2 regions of the Phytopseudomonas argentinensis genome follow, and region 2 is predicted to be linked to the other one. Evidence: predicted binding sites of a transcription regulator. Region 2 holds the regulator's gene; the other holds the start of a gene.

Region 1 (4,373 bases), 740 kb from region 2:
AGCGGGTTGCCCATGATAAACCGTACTTGGCGCCGGGTCATTCCAGGGCGCAACTGGTCTATCATATCCTGCGTGACGACATTGCCCTGTTGGATGTCGATTTTATAAACCCCGGGGAATGAGCAGCCGGCGAGTGCGATGAGCCCCATGAAGGTGAGGCTGGTCAGCAGGAGTCTGGTTTTTTGCATCGGTGGGCGTCTTCCACTATCTTGGCTGGGCAACGTAAACCCCGATCATACCCGCAATAAGGGAAGCTGCGAAGCGCTTCCGCGAGAAAGCAGACCATGGTTGAAAATAGCGAACTGCGCAAAGCTGGCCTGAAAGTAACCCTGCCACGGGTCAAAATCCTGCAGATGCTCGACTCTGCCGAGCAGCGTCACATGAGTGCAGAGGATGTCTACAAGTCGCTGATGGATGCGGGCGAGGATGTCGGTCTGGCAACCGTTTACCGCGTTCTGACCCAGTTCGAGGCGGCTGGCCTGGTGGTGCGCCACAACTTCGATGGCGGCCACGCCGTGTTCGAACTGGCCGACGGCGGTCATCACGACCATATGGTGTGCGTGGATACCGGTGATGTAATCGAATTCTTCGATGCCGAGATCGAGAAGCGCCAGAAGGAAATCGTCCGCGAGCACGGTTTCGAGCTGGTGGATCACAATCTGGTGCTCTATGTGCGCCGTACCGCCAAGTAAGTGCGTCGGTTGACGAACAAAGGCGACTCAGGTCGCCTTTTTCATGCCTGGGGAAAATGATTCGCCCCAGGTGTCCGCGGTGATCAGCCCTGCGCGTTGCTGACCAGTTTGCGGGCGTGGGCCAGGGATTCATCGGTGAGGTCGATGCCGCCCAGCATGCGCGCGACCTCCTCGATGCGCTGGGTCTCGTCCAGCTTGCTGACCGCGGTACGGGTGGCGTTGCTGCCCCGTACCTTGTGCACGAACAGGTGCTGGTGGCCTTGCGCGGCGACCTGGGGCAGGTGGGTCACGGTCAGCACCTGGCCGCGCTCGCCCAGGCGGCGCAGCAATTGCCCCACCACCTCGGCGGTGGGGCCACCGATGCCCACATCCACTTCGTCGAACACCAGGGTCGGGACGCGTGAGGTCTGTGCGGTGATGACCTGAATGGCCAGGCTGATGCGCGACAATTCGCCGCCCGAGGCGACCTTGGCCAGTGCCTTGATCGGTTGCCCGGGGTTGGCGCTGACCAGAAACTCGACCTGCTCCAGGCCGTTGGCATTCGGCTCGCTGCCTTCGATGGGTTGCAGCTGGATGCTGAAGCGCCCACCCGGCATGCCCAGGGTCTGCATTTCCTTTTCCACGGCCTTGCCCAGTTTACTGGCAGCCTTCTGCCGCTTGGCGCTGAGCTCGGCGGCCTTTTCCTGATAGTGGCGGCCGTAGGCGGCGAGCTCTTCGCCCAGGCGCTCGGCAGCCTGGTCATCGGCATTCAGGCCTTCCAGTTCATCGAACAGCTGCTGCTGCATCGCAGGCAGTTCGCTGGGGTGAATGCGGTGCTTGCGCGCCAGGGTGTAGATGGTGTCCAGGCGTTCTTCGAGTTGCTGCTGGCGCTCGGGGTCGGCGTCGAAGTGGTCGAGAAAACGGTTGAGTTCGCCCACCGCTTCTTCAACCTGGATCTGCGCGCTGGCCAGCAGGTTGGTGGCTTCGTTCAGTGCCCCCGGTTGGCCCTGCAGGCCGCTCAGGCGATTGAGGCTGGCGGTGAGTACCGACAGCACGTTGCCGGCGTCGCTCTCACTGCATTGGTCGATGACCTGGCGGCAGGCGCTGAGCAGGCTTTCGGCGTTGGTCAGGGCCTTGTGGTCCTGTTCCAGCTGCTCCAGTTCGTTGTCGCCCAGGCCGAGGTTCTCCAGTTCTTCGAGCTGATAGCTGAGCAATTGGTGCCGCGCGCGCTGCTCGTCGCCCTGGGAGGTCACGCGCTCGAGCTCGCTGCGGGTCTGCTTCCAGCGTTGCGCAGCCAGCTGCACCTGACGGGCCAGCTCCTGAACGCCGGCGTATTCGTCGAGCAGGCGGCGATGGGTATCGGTCTTGAGCAGCGACTGGTGTTCGTGCTGGCTATGGATGTCGATCAGCAGTTCGCCCAGCGCCTTCAAGTCGCCCAGTGGGCAGGGCGTGCCATTGATGTAGCCGCGCGAGCGGCCTTCGGCGGTGATCACCCGGCGCAGGATGCACGGGCCATCGTTGTTCAGGTCGCGCTCGGCGAGCCAGGCGTGGGCTTCGGGAATGTCGCCCAGATCGAAGCTGGCGAGGATGTCGGCCTTGTCGGCGCCGGGGCGCACCACGCCGCTGTCGGCGCGATCACCCAGGGTCAGACCGAGGGCGTCGAGCATGATCGATTTACCGGCGCCCGTTTCGCCGCTGATGACGCTCATGCCTCGATCCAGTTCCAGATCCAGGTGTTCGACGATGGCGTAATTATGAACGGACAGGTGCACCAGCATGGCGAGGCCTCTCAGGGTTAGTCTGGTTATTTATACAGTGGTTTGCCTCGAGGTGGCAATACGCTCGCGAGTGGGTATCGGAAAGTGAGGTCAGCCCTTGAAACCCTACAAATCGTCCTTATATAGCCGGCAGACGCGCGAGTTGAGGCTCGTCGAATCATTTAGAGGAGAAATGCATGGCTGACGAACAGAACCTGGATCCGCAGACTTCCGAAGCGCAAGCGAACGACGCGGCGCCAAGCGAAGACCTGGCTGCTCGCGTGCAAGCGCTGGAAGAGCAACTGGCGGCTGCGCAGGATCAGTCGCTGCGCATGGCTGCCGATCTGCAGAACGTGCGCCGTCGCGCCGAGCAGGATGTCGAGAAGGCGCACAAGTTCGCCCTCGAGAAATTTGCCAATGACCTGCTGCCGGTGGTCGACAGTCTGGAGCGTGGGCTCGAGCTGTCGAGTGCCGATGACGATTCGATCAAGGCGGTACGCGAGGGCATGGAGCTGACGCTCAAGCTGCTGCTCGACACCCTCAAGCGTCACCAGCTGGAAGCCATCGATCCCCATGGTGCGCCGTTCAACCCGGAGCATCACCAGGCGATGGCCATGCAGGAGAGCACCAACGTGGAGCCCAATAGCGTGCTCAAGGTGTTCCAGAAGGGCTACCTGCTCAACGGTCGCCTGCTGCGCCCGGCCATGGTCGTGGTCAGCAAGGCGCCGGCCGAAACGCCGCCGTCGATCGACGAGCAGGCTTGAAATCGGCGGGCTCAGCCCCATTTAGTAAGTCAAGCGTATTAGTGCTACCGCAGCGGTCACGACAACGCTGCGGATATATCAAAGTTTCGGGAGAGTGAAATGGGCAAAATCATCGGTATCGACCTGGGGACCACCAACTCCTGCGTCTCCATTCTTGAAAACGGTAACGTCAAGGTCATCGAGAACGCCGAAGGCGCACGTACCACGCCGTCCATCGTCGCCTATGCCAACGACGGCGAGATCCTGGTCGGTCAGTCGGCCAAGCGTCAGGCGGTCACCAACCCGCACAACACCCTGTTCGCGGTTAAGCGTCTGATCGGTCGTCGCTTCGAAGAAGACGTGGTGCAGAAAGACATCAAGCTGGTGCCTTACAAGATCGTCAAGGCCAGCAACGGTGACGCCTGGGTGCAGGCCAGCGGCAAGGACATGGCGCCGCCGCAGATCAGCGCCGAAGTACTGAAGAAGATGAAGAAGACCGCCGAGGACTACCTGGGCGAGCCGGTCACCGAAGCGGTGATCACCGTTCCGGCCTACTTCAACGACAGCCAGCGTCAGGCCACCAAGGACGCCGGCCGCATCGCCGGTCTGGACGTCAAGCGCATCATCAACGAGCCGACCGCTGCCGCCCTTGCCTACGGTATGGACAAGGCCAAGGGTGACCACACCGTCATCGTCTATGACCTGGGCGGCGGTACCTTCGACGTGTCGGTGATCGAAATCGCCGAAGTCGACGGTGAGCACCAGTTCGAAGTACTGGCCACCAACGGCGACACCTTCCTGGGTGGTGAAGACTTCGACATGCGCCTGATCGACTACCTCGTCGACGAGTTCAAGAAAGAGTCGGGCATGGACCTGAAGAACGATCCGCTGGCTCTGCAGCGCCTGAAGGAAGCTGCCGAAAAAGCCAAGATCGAGCTGTCGTCCTCGCAGTCGACCGACGTCAACCTGCCGTATATCACTGCAGATGCCACCGGTCCGAAGCACCTGAACGTGAAGATTTCCCGCGCCAAGCTGGAGTCGCTGGTCGAGGATCTGGTCAGCCGTACCATCGAACCTTGCCGCATCGCGCTGAAGGACGCCGGTATCGACGTCAGCAAGATCGACGACGTGATCCTGGTCGGCGGTCAGACCCGTATGCCGCTGGTGCAGAAAGCCGTTTCCGACTTCTTCGGCAAGGACGC
Region 2 (4,373 bases):
CGACATCGTCACCGAGCGTCTCAGCGAGAGCTTCGCCGACCTGATGGACTACGGCTTCACCGCCGGCATGGAAGAGAATCTCGATGACGTCGCCCAGGGCGAGCGCGAGTGGAAGCACCTGCTCGACGAGTTCTACGGCGACTTCAAGAAGAAGCTCGAAGTGGCCGCCGACGGCGACCACGGCATGCGTGCCAACACGCCGACCCTGACCGATATCCCGTGCCGCGAATGTGGCCGGCCGATGATGATCCGCACCGCCTCCACCGGCGTGTTCCTCGGCTGCTCGGGCTACGCCCTGCCGCCGAAAGAGCGCTGCAAGGCCACCATCAACCTGGTGCCGGGCGACGAGATCGCCGCCGATGACGAGGGCGAGTCGGAATCGCGGGTGCTGCTCGGCAAGCATCGCTGCCCGATCTGCGCCACGGCGATGGACGCCTACCTGCTGGACGAAACTCGCAAACTGCATATCTGCGGTAACAACCCGGATTGCGCGGGCTATGAAATCGAGCAGGGCCAGTTCCGTATCAAGGGCTATGAAGGCCCGAGCCTGGAATGCGACAAGTGCGGCAGCCAGATGCAGCTCAAGACCGGCCGTTTCGGCAAGTTCTTCGGCTGTACCAACAGCGAGTGCAAGAACACCCGCAAGTTGCTGCGCAACGGCGAGCCGGCGCCACCCAAGATGGATGCGGTGAAGATGCCGGAGCTCAAGTGCGAGAAGGTCGACGACACCTACGTGCTGCGCGATGGCGCGTCGGGGCTGTTCCTGGCTGCCAGCCAGTTCCCGAAGAACCGCGAAACCCGGGCACCCCTGGTACTCGAGCTGTTGCCGCACAAGGACGAGATCGATCCGAAGTACCACTTCCTGTTCGATGCGCCGGCGCGCGATCCGGAAGGCCGTGCGGCAGTGATCCGCTACAGCCGCAAGACCAAGGAGCAATACGTACAGACCGAAGTGGACGGCAAGCCTACGGGCTGGAAGGCGTTCTTCGACGGCGGCAAGTGGAAGGTCGAAGACAAGCGTTGATCCGTGCTCGGTGCGCGCGTCATGCGCGCACCCGAGGCTATCTGGAGAGTGCATATGGCTGGCGAACTGTATACCCGTACCAATCAGAAGATCTTCTACGCCGGCCTCTCCCTGGAGTCCTGGCGCAAGGCCGAAGAGGGGCGGGCCATGAATGCCCAGGCGCTGGTGCAGGCCGAGCGCGAGGCCACGCTGTTTCATCTGTACGGTGCGTTGCTTGGGCTGTGCCATGAGGTTGCCGGCTTCTACCGTTTGCCCAACAGCAGCGCTGCCCGTGCCGAAGTGCTGCTGGATCGCCAGAACCTGAACGGGGCGCCAAGCCCGGAGCTGGCGGAACTGGTCGAGCTGGCCGAAAACCGGCAGACCTGGCTTGGGCAGCTTCTGGCTGCCCATGCCGAGCTGTTCAAACCGCCGCGTCCGCCCCGCGAGCCAAAGGGCGATCCCAACGCCTCCGCCCTGATCGAGGCGGTAAGCCTGGGCGATGAGCCGCCGCTGCTTGAGCGCGAAACCCTGGAAGGCTGGCGGCAGGAACTCAAGGCGCTGGCCCAGCGTTTTCGTGTCGGGCTCAGCGAGTGGTAAGCGTCGCCCGATATTGAGCCAAAGCCGTTTGGCATCTGGCGGCTTTTTCATCAACCGATCAGGCGGGCTGGCTGTTACACTGTACGGCCTTTTGTGGCACGCCTCCTCGAGACGCTGCCCTTCGTGGAGAATCCGAGTTATGCCTACGTCTTTCCTTGAAATCGTCGAACTGCCCGATGGGCGCATCGCCCTGCGTCGCGCCGACGATGAGGAAGCACTGGTCGTGCTGGACTTCTCGGAGGATGCCAAGGCGTTCCTGCAGGGCCAGCATGTGGAGGTCGCCAAGGCGATGCTCAATGTCGGCGTGCAAATGGCGGGCAGAATGGCTGAAGGTGATTTCGAGCAGGAAGACGAGCAGCCGCGCGTTTTGCATTAACTACAGGCTGCAGGCCACAAGTTGCAGGCTATAGGCAATAGCGAAAAGCCCCTCCAGCGTGAGGGGCTTTTTCATGGGAACACCGTCCCATGGGCCAAGCCATTCGACGAGTTACCGTACGGCCGGGCACGCTTGCAGCTTGCAGCTTGCAGCTTGCAGCGTCAGCCCAGGCTGATATTCAGGCTTTGCGCCTTGCCGGTGCGCGCTGCTGCTTCGAGCTGCTGGCGTGCATGCTGGGGCAGGGGGTGCAGCCAGCTGACCACGGTGTGGCTGCGGCCAAGCTTCAGGGCTTCCTGAGCCAGTTGCAGCGGGCTCTGGTTGCGACGCGGCTGCAGCAGCAGAATACGCTCACGGTTAAGGCCGGCGTCACGCAGCCAGCTCTGGGTCAGGCTGGCGGGCGGGGCGATCAGGGTCAGCCAGCGTTCGTCATCCTTCTCGCTCAGTTCTCGCAGCATGGGCGCCAGTAGCGTCAGGCAATGCCCAGCGGCACCACGCAGCGACACCTCGCTGAACGCGGCTTCCTGGCTGGTTGGTTCCTCTACAACTGCGAGGGTCGATGCCAGAAAGGCATCGAACAGGGGCAGCTGGTTACGGCTCAACGACTGGGGGAACTGCATGACGCCTCCAATTAGCGGCGGATGACGCCGACACTCAAACCTTCGATGACCAGGTTCTGCTCCTCGAGATTCACCTCGATCGGGGCGAACTCCGGGTTTTCCGCCAGCAACCACACGGTATTGCCTTCGCGCTTGAAGCGCTTGACCGTCACTTCATCGTCGATGCGCGCGACCACCACCTGGCCGTTGCGCACCTCACTGGTGGTGTGCACCGCCAGCAGGTCACCGTCGATGATGCCGATGTCCTTCATGCTCATGCCGCGTACGCGCAGCAGGTAGTCGGCCTTGGGACGGAAGAAGTCCGGGTTGATCCGGCAGGCCTCTTCTATATGCTGTTGCGCCAGGATCGGCGCACCGGCGGCGACACGACCGATCACCGGCAGCCCGTCTTCTTCTTCCTGGTTGGGCTCGAAGCCCGGAATGCGAATGCCGCGGGAGGCGCCCGGGGTCATCTCGATGGCGCCTTTGCGCGCCAGGGCCTTGAGGTGTTCCTCGGCCGCGTTCGGCGACTTGAAGCCCAGGGCCTGAGCGATCTCCGCGCGGGTTGGCGGGTAGCCGTTGTCTTCCAGGCACTGCTTGATGAAGGCGAGAATTTCGCCTTGGCGGGGCGTCAGCTTGATCATGTGAGGCGCTCTGGCTTTTTATACAGTGACTGGGATTATATACAGTAAGTCGTGCTTGGCAATCGGTTGATGCCCGCCGTGTTGATATAAGGCCAGGCAGCGGATGACCGGTAACCCGGGGTAGAGGGCAGCGGCGACGTGCGACGCGCTCGCCAAATGGTGACTGAGCAGCCAGAATACGCCCTGCGCGACTTGACAGTGGCACGCGCTGAAACGTATGTTTCAAACACTTGTTTGTCTGGTGGATGTCATGGCGCAATCGGAAACCGTTGAACGCATTCTCGACGCGGCGGAGCAGTTGTTCGCGGAGAAGGGCTTCGCCGAAACGTCGCTGCGCCTGATCACCAGCAAGGCCGGGGTCAATCTGGCGGCCGTCAACTACCACTTCGGCTCCAAGAAGGCCCTGATCCAGGCAGTGTTCTCGCGCTTTCTCGGGCCGTTCTGTACCAGCCTGGAGCGCGAACTGGACAAACGCCAGAGCAAGCCCGGGGTGACCTTCAGCCTCGAGGAACTGCTCGAGTTGCTGGTCGAGCAGGCCCTGGCGGTCAAACCGCGCAGCGGCAATGACCTGTCGATCTTCATGCGCCTGCTGGGCCTGGCATTCAGCCAGAGCCAGGGCCACCTGCGCAAATACCTCGAAGAAGTCTACGGCAAGGTATTCCGCCGCTACATGTACCTGGTGCACGAAGCGGCACCCGGCATTCCGCCCCTGGAGCTGTTCTGGCGCGTGCATTTCATGCTTGGCGCTGCAGCCTTCAGTATGTCCGGTATCAAGGCGTTGCGCGCCATGGCCGAAAGCGACTTCGGCGTGGACACCTCGATCGAACAGGTGATGCGCCTGATGGTACCGTTCCTGGCGGCGGGCATGCGCTCGGAGAGCGGCGTGACCGATCCGCGTCTGGCGTCGGCGCAGCTCATTCCCCGCCACAAAAGCCCGCCCAGCAAGTCCTGAGGCTTGTCGGTGGGCCTCGGCTGCCCCTAAGCTACCGCCCTTTAGTGCGCCCAGTCCTGCCGGCTGGTTCGTGTCGCCCGTGCGACCGGGAACCCTTTGTCGCGCCATTGTCAGATGGCCATTGGGCGTGATGCTTATCTTCAAGGAATTCTGTTGTGACGACTCCCCTGTATGGCTCCCTGATGGTGGATATCGCCGGTCCCTG

What was found. Region 2 encodes LexA, which represses DNA repair genes until DNA is damaged. Its sites were predicted from a motif close to CTGTNTNNNNANACAG; they were not measured.
Region 1: the regulator LexA is predicted to act here: its motif matches at 2,472-2,487, upstream of recN (DNA repair protein RecN).

The regions. Positions count from the first base shown of each region.
Region 1 covers NZ_CP056087.1:1,592,522-1,596,894, forward strand. Annotated here, with positions in the region: gene SA190iCDA_RS06985 (outer membrane protein assembly factor BamE) at 1-188, opposite strand, end outside; gene fur (ferric iron uptake transcriptional regulator) at 285-692, shown strand; gene recN (DNA repair protein RecN) at 776-2,449, opposite strand; gene grpE (nucleotide exchange factor GrpE) at 2,626-3,192, shown strand; gene dnaK (molecular chaperone DnaK) at 3,292-4,373, shown strand, end outside.
Region 2 covers NZ_CP056087.1:2,330,154-2,334,526, forward strand. Annotated here, with positions in the region: gene topA (type I DNA topoisomerase) at 1-1,024, shown strand, start outside; gene SA190iCDA_RS10430 (DUF6586 family protein) at 1,079-1,600, shown strand; gene SA190iCDA_RS10435 (hypothetical protein) at 1,740-1,976, shown strand; gene sulA (SOS-induced cell division inhibitor SulA) at 2,138-2,593, opposite strand; gene lexA (transcriptional repressor LexA) at 2,605-3,216, opposite strand; gene SA190iCDA_RS10450 (TetR/AcrR family transcriptional regulator) at 3,467-4,168, shown strand; gene nagZ (beta-N-acetylhexosaminidase) at 4,336-4,373, shown strand, end outside.